Regions from separate parts of the Halobacillus shinanisalinarum genome, predicted to be linked through region 3. Evidence: riboswitches for the same ligand, from Rfam matches in the RefSeq annotation. Region 3 holds a riboswitch; each other region holds the start of a gene.

Region 1 (3,293 bases), 2.2 Mb from region 3:
ATCTTTCAAAAAGACATCCTCTTCCTCTTTTGTTACATTAGACGTTGTGACTAAGCTCGTCACAATCATCACAACAAACCCAGCAGCAGCGGCAAGGAACAGGGATATATAAATGTTTTCAAAAACGTTCAGGCTAGTAAAAATAACATAGAGCCCAGTACCTGAAATCAATGATGCGATGGCACCGTTCCCATTGGATTTCCCCCATAAATAGCCCAATACGATCGGCGCAAGGAGACCACTGATAATCGCTGAGAAACTAAACTGAATCAGTATCGCCAGCGACTCCGGTCGATCGAGCGACAGGTAAAAGGTGACCAAACCAACAAAGACGAGTGAGCCTTTTGCTACTTTTACCGAGCGTACATCCAGTTGATGCTGTGATAACTTCCCTTTTGATAGAATCGGAGCCAGCACCTTGTACAGATCGTTTCCAATGCTTGATGTAATGCTCAAATACAAGCTGTCTGTACTTGATAAAATGGCTGAAATAATTCCAACGATAATAATCGCAGCAATGATCGGCGGAAAGGCTTCTAATATATAGACGGGAATGGCCGAGTCCGCACTACTAAGCGATGGAGCCAGCACTCTAGCTGCCAGACCACCCAATACCATTAACACAGTAATGAAGAACATGCCGAGACCCGCTGACATCGTAAATGGCCGGAGCTGCTCCTCGGTTTCCAGTGATAACACTTTATTAAGCAGGTGTGGCATAACAACAAAACTGATATGTAAAAATTGCACGGACAAAATGGCCAGGACACTATTGTAAGGTCCATTTAGTGGTGCGACCAACTCCGGATCAATCGCCTCCAGTTTACTAGAAAGTTCCCCGAATACATTCAGCCCCCCACCTATGGTCCAGAATAACGACACAAAGATCAGAATGGAAGTAATAACCATCAGAGTTCCTTGAATGCCATCCGTAACAATTTGCGCGAAGGCACCTCCAAGTCCGATATAAAGAATCGTAATGGTCACACCAATCAGAATGCCCCAGAAATAAGGAATGCCGATAACGGATTCAAAAATCGTGGCTAACCCGACATTTTGACCGACAATATAGTACACATTAAACAGCACCAAACAAGTGACTAGTACTTGCAAAGTTTTGCTGTTATATCTTCTCCCCAGCCATTCAGGAAGTGTGGAAACCCCGCCGAACTTCTTGCCATATTTCCAAAACTTCTTAGCAAACAACAGCAGGGCGATCCAGCCAGCCCCAAAGCCACCCAGCGTGTACCATAGTACGGAGACTCCATGCTCATAAGCTAATCCAGGCACACCGATAAACAAGTTGGCACTGGCGAAGCTTGCTGCATAGCTAGCCCCTACCAGCCATGGACTTACTTTCCCTCTTGCCGTTGCAAAACCGTTCATCGATTTACTATGCTGGTTCCCCTTTTTTCCAATCCACGTCACAAAAACAAAGTACAGAGCTAACAGGCTGACTAGTGTCCATAATAGTGGTCCCGTAACGAGTTGCATTAGTTGCGCCCCCCTTGGGTAGATTTTCCATAGCTATGATTCCAAATGAGTAAACCAATTCCCCAGAAAACAGCTAATGCGATCCAATAGATTGTAAACATATGCCTCTCTCCTTTTCTCTAATAATAAAAATTCTTCTGTACCGCAACATCTTACAGGACCATATAAAAAAGCCCCTTTCAAAAGAAAGAGGCTGAAATATGTACTGCTTCAACCTCTTATCTTCCAGACATCAATCTGTCTGTTGGAAGTAGCACCGTTCCCCTTGTAGGGTGGTTGCCGGGCGTCATAGGGCCAAATCCCTCAGCCAACTCTTGATAAGAGCGAATTCGTTATAAAATTAGTTCAAATAATCTGATAAAAAGCATCATAGCAGAGGTAGGAATTCCCTGTCAACACTAACATTAGCTTCAAATTCCGAATCCGCAGTTGACATACACTTCGCTTTCCATGGGCGGCCAGCGAGCCTCCTCGAACGTCACTACGTTCCGTTCTGCGGGGTCTCCCTTTGGACGCTGTTCCCATAGGAGTCTTCGTGTATGTCAACTACTAATATGAAATACCATTTTTAACTTAAATGATTAGAATTCTCTTAACCTGCACCACCGCAGGGTAAATTGCAGAATATTTTCAAAGTAGTGATTGACACCTTTTCGGATATGCTGTATATTTTTCATCAACTTAATATTTAATGATATTTCTTATCCCGAGAGGTGGAGGGACTGGCCCTTTGAAACCTCGGCAACAGACTGCATCAAGTACTGTGCCAATTCCAGCAGGCGGGAACGCTTGAAAGATAAGGAAGAGCTCTCATACATGTACGGTTATCAGCCTCTTCTTTTTCTTTTAAAAGAAGGGGCTTTTTCATGTAACTGAAGCTTATTTACATAAAGTGAGAACTTAAGGAGGAATCACAATGAGGAAACAAATGATCTTAAATGCTTTTGAAATGAACAGCGCGATGCACAATTCTCACGGACTATGGAAGCATCCGAGAAATGAGCGTCACCGCCGCTATAAAGACTTAGATTATTGGATGGACTTAGCGAGATTACTAGAAAGAGGCAAATTTGATGCCGTCTTCCTTGCTGATGTGCTAGGAATCTACGATGTTTATAAAAAAAGTAAAGACCCATCAATTCGTGATGGATTGCAAGTGCCATTAAATGATCCCGCCCTTGTGATCCCGGCGATGGCCAGTGTGACCAAGCATCTATCGTTTGCGATGACGGTGAGCACCACTTATGAAGCTCCATTCGGAAACGCCAGGCGCTTCTCCACCCTCGATCACCTGACAAAAGGGCGAGTCGCCTGGAATGTTGTGACCTCTTACTTGCCAAATGCCGCACGTAACTTTGGGCTTGAAAATATGATCAAACACGACGAACGTTACGATATCGCCGATGAATACCTTGATGTATCCTACAAGCTCTGGGAGACAAGCTGGGAAGATGACGCATTTGTAGAAGATGCCGAAAACAACACACTAGTTGATCCGGAGAAAGTTCATGAAATTAATCACGAAGGAAAGTACTTTTCCGTGGAAGGTCCGCACTTAAGTGAACCATCCTTACAACGGACACCTGTCATCTATCAAGCCGGCACATCCGAACGAGGACGTGAATTCGCCTCCAAACATGCCGAGTGCATCTTTGTCGGAGGACCGACACCTGAGCGAATTCGCTACTATGCTGATGATATTCGCAAGCGGGCCGAAAACCATGGACGGAATCCAGAAAACATTAAAATCTTTTCTTTTCTCAGCGTGATTGTTGGCGAAACGACTGAGGAAGCGGAGC
Region 2 (3,293 bases), 380 kb from region 3:
CTCGAGTCCAACTGAGAGCCTAAGCAGTCCATCGGTAATTCCTCTTGCTTCTCTTTCTGTTTCTGGCATAGCAGCATGTGACATTGTTGCAGGATATGATAGAATCGACTCTACTGCACCAAGACTGACAGCAAAAACGGGCAGACGAATGTGTTCAACAAATGCTTTCGCGGCTGTTTTATTAGGTAATCGAAAAGAGAGGAGTGCACCAGCCCCCTTCGATTGCCGCACGTGTACAGGGTACCCAGGATGAAAGGAAAGTCCGGGGTAGTAGACTTCACTAATGAAAGAATGCTCATTAAGGTGGGTTGCTATTTTTAATGCTGTGTCAGAAGATTGGGTTAGCCGTGCCCCTAATGTTTTGATTCCTTGAATTAAATGGTAGGCATCCTGTGCACCTAAAATCGAGCCAAACGAGTTTTGAATAAATGATAGTCTTTCACCAAGTTCCTTATTCTTAGTTACGGCCAGACCCGCAACGATATCACTGTGCCCGGAAAGGAATTTGGTAGCACTATGAAGGACAAGATCTACTCCAAACTGGAGTGGATTCTGGTAAAGAGGTGTCATAAAAGTGTTATCGACAAAAGTTAGACAGCCATGTGCTTTGGCTAATTTTACGATTCCCTCTATATCTGTAATATTTAAGCAAGGATTGGAAGGTGTTTCCATATAAAAAACTTTTGTATTTGGTTGAATTGCCCGACATGTTTCATTCAGGTTGGTCATGTTAACGAAGGTATGGTCAATATTGAATCTTCTCAATACTTCTGTGATCAAGCGATAGGTTCCACCGTAAACATCCCTAGAAATTAAAACATGGTCACCTGAAGAAAGGAGCATAAAGGCAGAAGAGATAGCAGCCATCCCTGAGGCGAACGCTAACCCTGTTTCACCACCTTCCAGGTCTGCAATGGTTTGTTCCAATGCTTGCCTTGTTGGGTTACCCGATCTGCTGTAATCATATGGACCAAACGTATCGAAGCTCTCCTGGTGATAGGTAGATGACAAGTAAATGGGAACGTTTACTGCCCCTGTTTTTTGTTCCTTATTCCCATAAGTTGAAGCATGAATGAATCTGGTTTCCAGTTGGTCTTTATAAGAACTCATCGTCAGTTTTCCTCCCTCTCCAAAGCCTAAAAGATTTTTACTAAAATAACTTCTCAATCAAAAAGGCATCTTTATATTCCGATGGGTATCGAAGATAAAGATGCCTTTAGTTGACTAATCGGCATAAGCAATATTCAGTTTGAGCTAATCATTGTCTGATTTTTTATTTAGTGGGTACCGCTTTTTTTCAGTGCACTCAATTTGTGTAATTTCTCCATCATGTACTGTTATGGCTACAGACCCATATTCTATGTTTTCTAAAGCTGATATAACGTCATTAATTTTTTTCTCTAGAGTGTTTTTCATACCATTACCTCCTCTGAAGAATGCAATCCGCTATTTTTTGCCTTTGGTAAGTCCAATCAGCAAGCAAAATAAAAACCTCTTCTTGTAATAAGAAGAGGTTAAGTAGAACGTTTACTTTTCTCTTCTTATCTTTTCAAGCCTGAACGGCTTGCTGGAATTGGCACAGTACTTTAGTTAAGTCTGCTGCCGAGGTTTCAATGGGCCAGTCCCTCCACCTCTCTGGATAAGAAAAATGTTATTCATTTGATTATCCTATAATTTACACGTATTAATATTTCTTGTCAATCGTTTAATGGAAAAATTTAAATTATTCTAAAATCAGACAGGACTTTGCTATTCACACACTCTAATGCACATTGAAATAACGCGCCTCAGGATGAGCGAACACAATGGCCGTAACCGAAGCCTCTGGTTCCATCATACATTCCTCGGTCAATTCAACTCCAATTTGTTCTGGTCTAATCAATTGAAATAATTTTCTCTGATCCTCCAAGTCCGGGCAAGCTGGATAACCGAAAGAATACCGCTGTCCCTGGTATTTAGCTGAGAAACGCTCTTGCATCGTAAAGTCTGTCGGGTCGGGGAATCCCCATTTATCACGCATGAGCTGATGGATGTGTTCAGCCAATCCTTCCGCTGTTTCTAATGCCAGTGCTTGCAAGGCGTGGCTTTTCAAATATTCCCCCTGTTGTTTCATGTCCAGGGAACGTTGCCTGATTCCTTTTCCAGCTGTTACAGAGAAGAATCCTACGTAATCCATTTCTCCGCTTGAGATCGGACGCAAGTAGTCAGCTAAACAAAGATAGGGATCACGGTTTTGGCGTGGAAAAGTAAAACGCTCGATGATCGTTTGATGATCGGCTGGATTATAAATGATTACGTCATCTCCATCGGATTGAGCAGGAAAGAATTGATAAAGTGCAGACGGTTGAATCCAGTTCTCTTTTTGCGCTTTTAAAAGTAATTCATCTACGACCTCTTTTAGTTGGAGTGCTTTATTATTTTTCTCTGCCAGCAACTTTGAGAATTTACCCTTTAGTCCCAAATGGTGTCCAATCAGCATCTGCATGTTAATAAAAGGTTCAATATGAGCAACAGAATAATCTCGTAAAATGTGTTGTTCAAAATCGTTCGGTTTGTAAACAGGAATAGTCTTAGATACTTTGGATATTGGCTTCTCAGCTACAGCCGTTGCAGATTGGGTTTGGGCTTGCTCATGACTTCTGGCTATAGCCTTAGTTTGTTTTTCTTGCTGTTCACGAATGAGCAGTGTGCGATCCTCCTGGTTACTGAGCCGATTTGATAGAGCGAGTCCGTCCATTGCATCTTTTGCGTAGAAAACGGAACCGTTATATTGAGGAGCGATTTTCGTATTAGTAAACTTTCTTGAAAGGGCAGCGCCCCCCACTAATATCGGTAATTCAATTTGTTGCTGTTTTAAATCCTGGGCGGTCAAAACCATTTGCTGGGCTGACTTGACAAGTAAACCTGATAGGCCAATGGAGTCTGGCTCCTCTTCTTTAATGTGTTTGATTAAATCAGATGGGGTTACTTTAATACCTAAATCAATGACGTCAAAGCCATTGTTGCTTAAAATGATGTCTACAAGGTTTTTACCAATATCGTGGACATCTCCTTTAACCGTGGCAAGAAGAATTTTTCCTTTTTTATTTGACGTATCACCCTTTTCCATATGTGGTTCAAGGTAGGCAACAGACGCCTTCATGACCTCTGCACTTTGTAAAACTTCAGCTACGATGAGCTGGTTATCGTTAAATAAGCGCCCGACTTCAGCCATTCCAGTCATGAGTGGACCATTGATGATTTTTAATGGTGTCGGATAAGTTTCTAGTGCCTTCCCAAGGTCAGGAATCAAC
Region 3 (3,293 bases):
CGGCTTTGCCTGCTCAAGAATTTCAGAGTGTGGCACACTTGTAGCCCCTACAATAATTTCTGTTTGACCTTCTCCACCTTCACTGTTATTACCGGATGAGCTCTCTTCTTCAGAAGAACCACATGCAGCAAGAACTAAAATAAACAAAACGGCTAAAATACTAGACCATATCTTTTTCACTTTCTCCATCCCCTTTATATATAAATTATCTTTTATCCAATCTACGGGATATAAAGTCACCGATAAATTGGAAGATGAAAACAATAATAACAATTAAGATTGTACAAAATAACACCACATCAAAGTCACTACGCTGAAAACCATAGAAATAAGCAAAGTCACCGAGCCCGCCGGCCCCGATCACACCAGCTACGGCTGTATAGCCAATTAAAGCGATGGCTGTGACAGTAATACCTGAAACAAGCGCTGGCATTGACTCTGGAAGCAAAACTTTAAAGATGACCGTCGAATATTTCGCCCCCATCGATTTAGCAGCCTCAAGTACACCTTTATCCACTTCTTTCAATGCAATCTCTACCAGTCTTGCATAGAAAGGCGCTCCACCTATAATTAGAGCAGGCAATGCCGCTTTTGGACCGCGGATCGTTCCCATAAGGAAGTCGGTAAAAGGAAATAATAGCAGTATTAAAATAATAAACGGTATGGCTCGAAACACATTTACTACTGAGGCAGTGACCCAATTTAAAGCCCTATTTCTCCAAATTCCCCGGGCCCTGACAAGTATAAAAGTAGACCGAGGATCAGCCCGAGAATAAAAGTTCCTGCAACAGAAATAATCGTCATATATAATGTTTCGTTCGTTGCCGTGATCATTTCTTCTATCTTCACGTTAGGAAATAGGTTATTAAACATTCGGATTCACCTCCAATTGTACTGAGGTAGTTCCAATGTAGGCAATAGCCCGGGCGATTTCCTCTTTTTCCCCATTAAATTGGACAAAGAGTGTTCCATATGCTCCTTTTTGTGTCTGAGTTATTTTCCCGTGAAGGATATTGATATCCACATCAAATTCTCTAGACAATTCACTGATTAACGCCTGATTTGTACTTTCACCAACAAAATGAAGTTTGATAATTTCACCAGTTTTATACGTTTCATTAATAAGTTCGAGTGAATCTTTCCGGTCAGGATCACCCATTACTTGATCAACGAAACGCTTGGTTACTTGTTGTTTTGGATATAAAAATACATCTAATACATCACCCGACTCGACGACATGTCCTTGTTCCATTACAGCAACGCGGTGACATATTTTACGGATTACGTGCATTTCATGAGTAATCAGTACAATCGTTAATCCAAGTTTATTATTAATATCCACAAGCAAATCTAAAATGGAATCAGTTGTTTCCGGGTCAAGCGCTGAAGTTGCCTCGTCACATAGCAGCACTTTAGGGTTGTTGGCTAAAGCACGAGCAATCCCTACACGTTGCTTTTGGCCTCCACTTAACTGGGAAGGGTAAGAACCTCCCCTTCCAGATAAACCAACAAGATCAATCAATTCGTTGACCCGACTTTTACGCTCCTCTTTTTTCATACCCGCTATTTCTAATGGAAAGGCAATGTTATCAAAAACAGTTCTTGACCATAGTAAATTAAAATGTTGAAAGATCATGCCCATCTCTTGCCTGGCCAAACGAAGCTTGCTCTTGCTCAACTTCGTCACATCCTGGTTTTCAATAGTGACATTTCCACCACTCGGCTCTTCTAAACGATTCAAAAGTCTAATAAATGTACTTTTCCCTGCGCCACTATAACCAATGACTCCAAAAATCTCCCCTTTTTCAATAGAAAGATCCATTTTATCTACCGCGCGAACGTCTTGATCCTTCGTATGAAAGACCTTAGACAAATCCTTAATCGAAATCAATATTATTCCCCCTCTATACAAAAAAACGCCTTTCTGTACGAGAACAGAAAGGCGTTTACACGTCTTGGTTGTCTGTTCTCTTATCTGCCAAAGTTTAACTTTGCAGGAATTGGCACCTTTTCAAGTTATCAAAACTTGACGGTTGCCGGGCATCAACGGGCCAGTCCCTCCGCCTCTCTGGATAAGAGATATATCATTTTAATTCATTACCACTTTAAGTTAGTCAAGCATCATAAACAGGATTTTAGCACCATGCATATCTACTGTCAACAAAAAAAGTCATTAAAAAATCCCTTCGTAAAAGAAGAGATGTTTTAATTGATTCTCTTCTCATCTTTCAAAGCTAAATGCTTTGCTGGAATTAGCACCGTGTTCTTTCAAACCGGTTGCTGGGCATCATAGGGCCAGTCCCTTAGCCACTCTGGATAAGTGAAGATGTCGCTATTCATTTAAGTGTGTGTTCAAAAAGTTGACGAATGAGAAACAAGAAGTTCGAGGCGCGAAAAGTTTTGAGGACCGCAAGCCGTATGCTTTTCATACGTGAGGACCGGAAAAACCGAGCAACGAAGAAATTCGCCGTTTATCATTTGGTGACTTTTTGAACATCCTCTTTAAGATTTATGTTAGCATGGTACTGCATTCTAGTCAATAGAACAAGAGGTGAATAGGCATGAAAAAAGCTATAGACTTTCAAATACCATATATAAACTCTAATAAAACGTACCAATTAAATAATGACCTTGGTAAAGTAGTCATCCTAACATTTTGGACCTCCTGGTGTCCCGACTGTGGGGTTGATTTACCAAAAAAAGAACAACTCTTTCAATCAATAGATCGTGAAAAAGTGAATATGCTAACAATTAATGTGCAAGGGCGCGAGAGAAATGATCAAGATGGTAAAATTTTCACTGACAAATTCCTCACTCAGCCAACCCTAGAAGATCATCATCGTAAAGTGTATGATGAGTACAACTGTGAAGGAGTACCAACTACTATTATTATTAATCGAGATGGTTACGTTACACACCAATTTGGTGACAAAGCTTCCTTTTTAACTATCGTAGAAGCGATTGGCACCTTAATTTAGTGTGAAAGCATCAGTAATGATTCAACTAACAGGACGTCCCTATATTCCCCTTCGAACCTAACGATGGAGCGTGGCAGTGAAGTTAACTTCAAATTACCGCCAAAAAGCTGCTGAAAAACTTTATTAGAGGAGGAAATCGTAAGTGCACCCTTGAGGTTGTTTTCGTGCACGAGTTTCATCCCCTCCCTTGTGATAGAAACATTAATAAACTCGGATCTATTGTCTTGAATCTTTAAAAACACTTTTCTCTTCTTCCATTTTGGGAGTAAATCTCTTCTGCTGTTCACCCGTTTGATCCATTCCTCTACCATTTCA
Region 4 (3,293 bases), 1.2 Mb from region 3:
TCTTTATGATCAAACAGGTACGATGATCTTGTCATGGATACTTTAGGAAAATCGGGAATGGTTTTTTGGTCAAGTTCAGGGGGGTGAAGTCAGATTTCTTTTCTTCCTTGATGGAGTTTGAAATAATTATGTTCATCAGGGAAAGAGGAGGATATCAATTGAGTTCTAACGGTAGTACGACTGAACCACTATTTCAATCATTTATAAACGAAAAAATAAATTTGTCTAATCGAGCGGTGATGGCACCGATGACTCGGGGTTTTTCACCAGGTGGAGTGCCAGGGGAAGATGTAGCGGCTTATTACCGACGTCGGGCTGAAAATGATGTCGGCTTAATTGTAACCGAAGGGACTGGCATTAATCATCCGGCCTCTGTTTCAGGTGCCAGCATTCCACTTTTTTATGGGGAAAAATCATTAAATGGATGGGCGAATGTCGTAGAGGAAGTTCATAAAGTTGGAGGGAAAATTGTGCCGCAGCTCTGGCATGTGGGGATGACTCGTAAAAAGGGAGACCTTCCGAACGAGGAAGCTCAACCTGTTGGACCATCAGGCCTTAGTCTTGATGGCGAAAAGGTCACTGAGCCCATGACCGAAGCAGAAGTTGAAAACATGGTAGAAGCTTATGCTCAAGCGGCTGCTGATGCTAAACGCTTGGGTTTTGATGGTATTGAAATCCACGGGGCGCATGGTTATTTAATCGATCAATTTTTCTGGGACAAGACAAATCAGCGCACCGATCGATATGGAGGAGACATCGTTGGGAGAACGCAGTTTGCTGTTGAGGTGATAGAAGCCTGCCGGCGTGAAGTCGGGCTTAATTTTCCAATCATCTTCCGGTTTTCTCAATGGAAAATGAGTGACTATAAGGCCAAACTTGCTGAAACACCAGATGAATTAGAACGGTTCCTCACGCCTCTTGTAGAAGCGGGAGTCGATATTTTCCACTGTTCTACTCGTCGTTTCTGGGAGCCGGAGTTTGAGGGATCCGACTTGAATTTGGCAGGATGGACGAAGAAACTGTCTGGTAAACCAGTGATATCTGTAGGATCAGTCGGGCTCGATGGAGAATTCACAAGTTTCTCTGGTGCTAACACCACCAGCCTGGACGGTCTCATGAAGAAACTTGATCATGGGGAGTTTGATTTAGTAGCTATCGGGCGCTCTTTATTAATGGATCCGGAGTGGGTGAGGAAAGTTCGGGAAGGCAGGGAAACGGAGCTATTACCTTTTGATAAAGTTGCTCTTAAACATCTAACCTAACCTTACTGAATCAGCTAACTACTGAACAAAGGTGTTTTACCAGGGGAATTTCCCGGTAAAACACCTTTTTGTTTAATTTTTACTTAGCTCTCGTCAGGCGATATACTCTTGCCAAAATGGCGACTAACCTTCATATTAAAAAGAGAAGGAGGTTCGACATGCGACACGATATTAAACCTAATGAACGAGCTTTCTCTACCAAAGAGGTGGCAGAAGAACTGAACATCGCAATGCCGGCTGTTGGCAGGTATTCCTAGAGCTGATATCTGGGATTAACACTAGATGTAAATAATTTACTTAACGTTAAAATTTTATGAACCGGTCCTTTTTCAGAAAGTCAGAAAGTATGAAAAATTAATAATTTTTCAATAAACCATTGACATTTTTTCTAAAAGGGAATAATATATTTACCAATATCAAATACCACAAATTCACAATTTAATTCTTATCGCGAGAGGTGGAGGGACTGGCCCTTTGAAGCCTCGGCAACGGGTCTGGTGATGATTCATCAGAGACTGTGCCAATTCCAGCGGGTGCTTTGAGCACTTGAAAGATAAGAAGATGGGTAGCTATATGTTTGAAGCCAAAACCTCTCTTCTTATTTTTATTAAAGAAGAGAGGTTTTTTAAATGTTAAATTTACTTGTTTACAAGACTTTGCTTTAGTAGAAGGAGGAAAATATGAGCAATACCATCGTTTCGTATGAGAATTTCTCTGGCGATCCATTTGAAAGCTGGCACCCTAAGGATGACACAAAAGGAGCAGCCGAGGTATTAGAGTGGGCTTATCAGTCTTATGGTGAATCAATCGTCTATGCTTGTAGTTTTGGAGCAGAAGGCATTGTGTTGATTGATTTGATTTCTAAAGTGCAGAAAGATGCAGAAATTGTTTTTCTTGATACAGATGTTCACTTTCCGGAAACCTATGAACTGATCGAAAAAGTGAAGCGGAGATACCCAGAACTTCACATTCATATTAAGAAACCGGATTTGACTTTAGATGAGCAAGCGAACGAGTATGGTCCAGCATTATGGAAAAAGCAACCGGGCCAATGTTGTTATATCCGAAAAATCAAGCCGCTTGAAGATGCGCTTCGTGGGGCAACCGCCTGGATTTCAGGGCTGAGGCGAGAACAGTCTCCGAGTCGAAGTCACACTGATTTTGTAAATAAGGATGAACGGTTTCAGTCGATTAAGGTATGCCCCCTAATCTACTGGACATGGGAAGACGTTTGGCATTATATCCGAGTAAATAGCTTGGATTACAATGAATTACATGATCAAGGATACCCAAGTATCGGCTGCATGCCTTGTACAGAGCCAGTAACTGAACAGGGGGACGTTCGCTCTGGGAGGTGGCAAGGGTTTAATAAAACAGAATGCGGTCTCCACACTTCTGGAAACCAGGCATAAGTAGATTATTTCTTTAAGCTAACTTGAAAATTCATTGCAACAAGGAAAGGAGGCGGCTTATGAAAAAAGTTTATATCGTCGGTGCAGGACCTGGTGACCCTGATTTAATTACAGTGAAAGGCTTGAAGGCCATTCAGCAGGCGGATGTCATTCTATATGATCGATTGATTAACAAAGATTTACTTGATGAAGCGAGGGACGAAGCGGAATTGATTTATTGCGGCAAGCGTCCGAATCATCACTCGTTAGACCAACAAACCATTAATGGGCTGCTTTGTGATTTTGCCTTGCAAGGGAAAACCGTGACCCGTCTAAAAGGCGGAGATCCCTTCGTTTTTGGTAGAGGTGGAGAGGAAGCTGAAGAGTTAGCGAAGAGAAGTATTCCATTTGAAATCGTTCCCGGAATCTCCTCCGGGGTAGCCGCTCCCGCTTATGCTGGTATTCCAGTCACACATCGTAACTATAGTTCGTCTGTAGCCTTCCTTTCAGGGGTAAGCAAATTGGGATATGACGAGGAAGAGTATTGGGAGCATGCAGTGAAAAGTATGGATACTTTGTGCATTTATATGGGGGTCAAAAAACTTCCGGAAATTTGCGCGAGACTGATCCGCCATGGCCG

The links. A riboswitch is a leader RNA that binds a small molecule or an ion and turns the genes downstream of it on or off. The one in region 3 is predicted to bind S-adenosylmethionine.
Region 1: it holds a riboswitch for S-adenosylmethionine, as region 3 does, so the genes downstream of both, MUO14_RS17600 (LLM class flavin-dependent oxidoreductase) here and MUO14_RS04720 (methionine ABC transporter ATP-binding protein) in region 3, are expected to answer to the same signal.
Region 2: it holds a riboswitch for S-adenosylmethionine, as region 3 does, so the genes downstream of both, MUO14_RS02720 (YezD family protein) here and MUO14_RS04720 (methionine ABC transporter ATP-binding protein) in region 3, are expected to answer to the same signal.
Region 4: it holds a riboswitch for S-adenosylmethionine, as region 3 does, so the genes downstream of both, MUO14_RS22555 (phosphoadenylyl-sulfate reductase) here and MUO14_RS04720 (methionine ABC transporter ATP-binding protein) in region 3, are expected to answer to the same signal.

What each region holds. Positions count from the first base shown of each region.
Region 1 is NZ_CP095074.1:3,557,830-3,561,122, reverse strand. It holds gene MUO14_RS17605 (sodium:solute symporter family protein) at 1-1,494, opposite strand, end outside; SAM riboswitch class I at 1,710-1,818, opposite strand; SAM riboswitch class I at 2,193-2,297, shown strand; gene MUO14_RS17600 (LLM class flavin-dependent oxidoreductase) at 2,411-3,293, shown strand, end outside.
Region 2 is NZ_CP095074.1:509,250-512,542, reverse strand. It holds gene metC (cystathionine beta-lyase) at 1-1,110, opposite strand, end outside; gene MUO14_RS02720 (YezD family protein) at 1,255-1,416, opposite strand; SAM riboswitch class I at 1,539-1,646, opposite strand; gene metH (methionine synthase) at 1,763-3,293, opposite strand, start outside.
Region 3 is NZ_CP095074.1:886,841-890,133, forward strand. It holds gene MUO14_RS04710 (MetQ/NlpA family ABC transporter substrate-binding protein) at 1-180, opposite strand, end outside; partial or broken gene MUO14_RS04715 (methionine ABC transporter permease) at 206-873, opposite strand; gene MUO14_RS04720 (methionine ABC transporter ATP-binding protein) at 866-1,891, opposite strand; SAM riboswitch class I at 1,969-2,079, opposite strand; SAM riboswitch class I at 2,219-2,323, opposite strand; gene MUO14_RS04725 (TlpA family protein disulfide reductase) at 2,562-2,978, shown strand; gene MUO14_RS04730 (hypothetical protein) at 2,975-3,293, opposite strand, start outside.
Region 4 is NZ_CP095074.1:4,543,454-4,546,746, forward strand. It holds gene MUO14_RS22550 (NADH:flavin oxidoreductase) at 129-1,262, shown strand; SAM riboswitch class I at 1,705-1,822, shown strand; gene MUO14_RS22555 (phosphoadenylyl-sulfate reductase) at 1,943-2,674, shown strand; gene cobA (uroporphyrinogen-III C-methyltransferase) at 2,734-3,293, shown strand, end outside.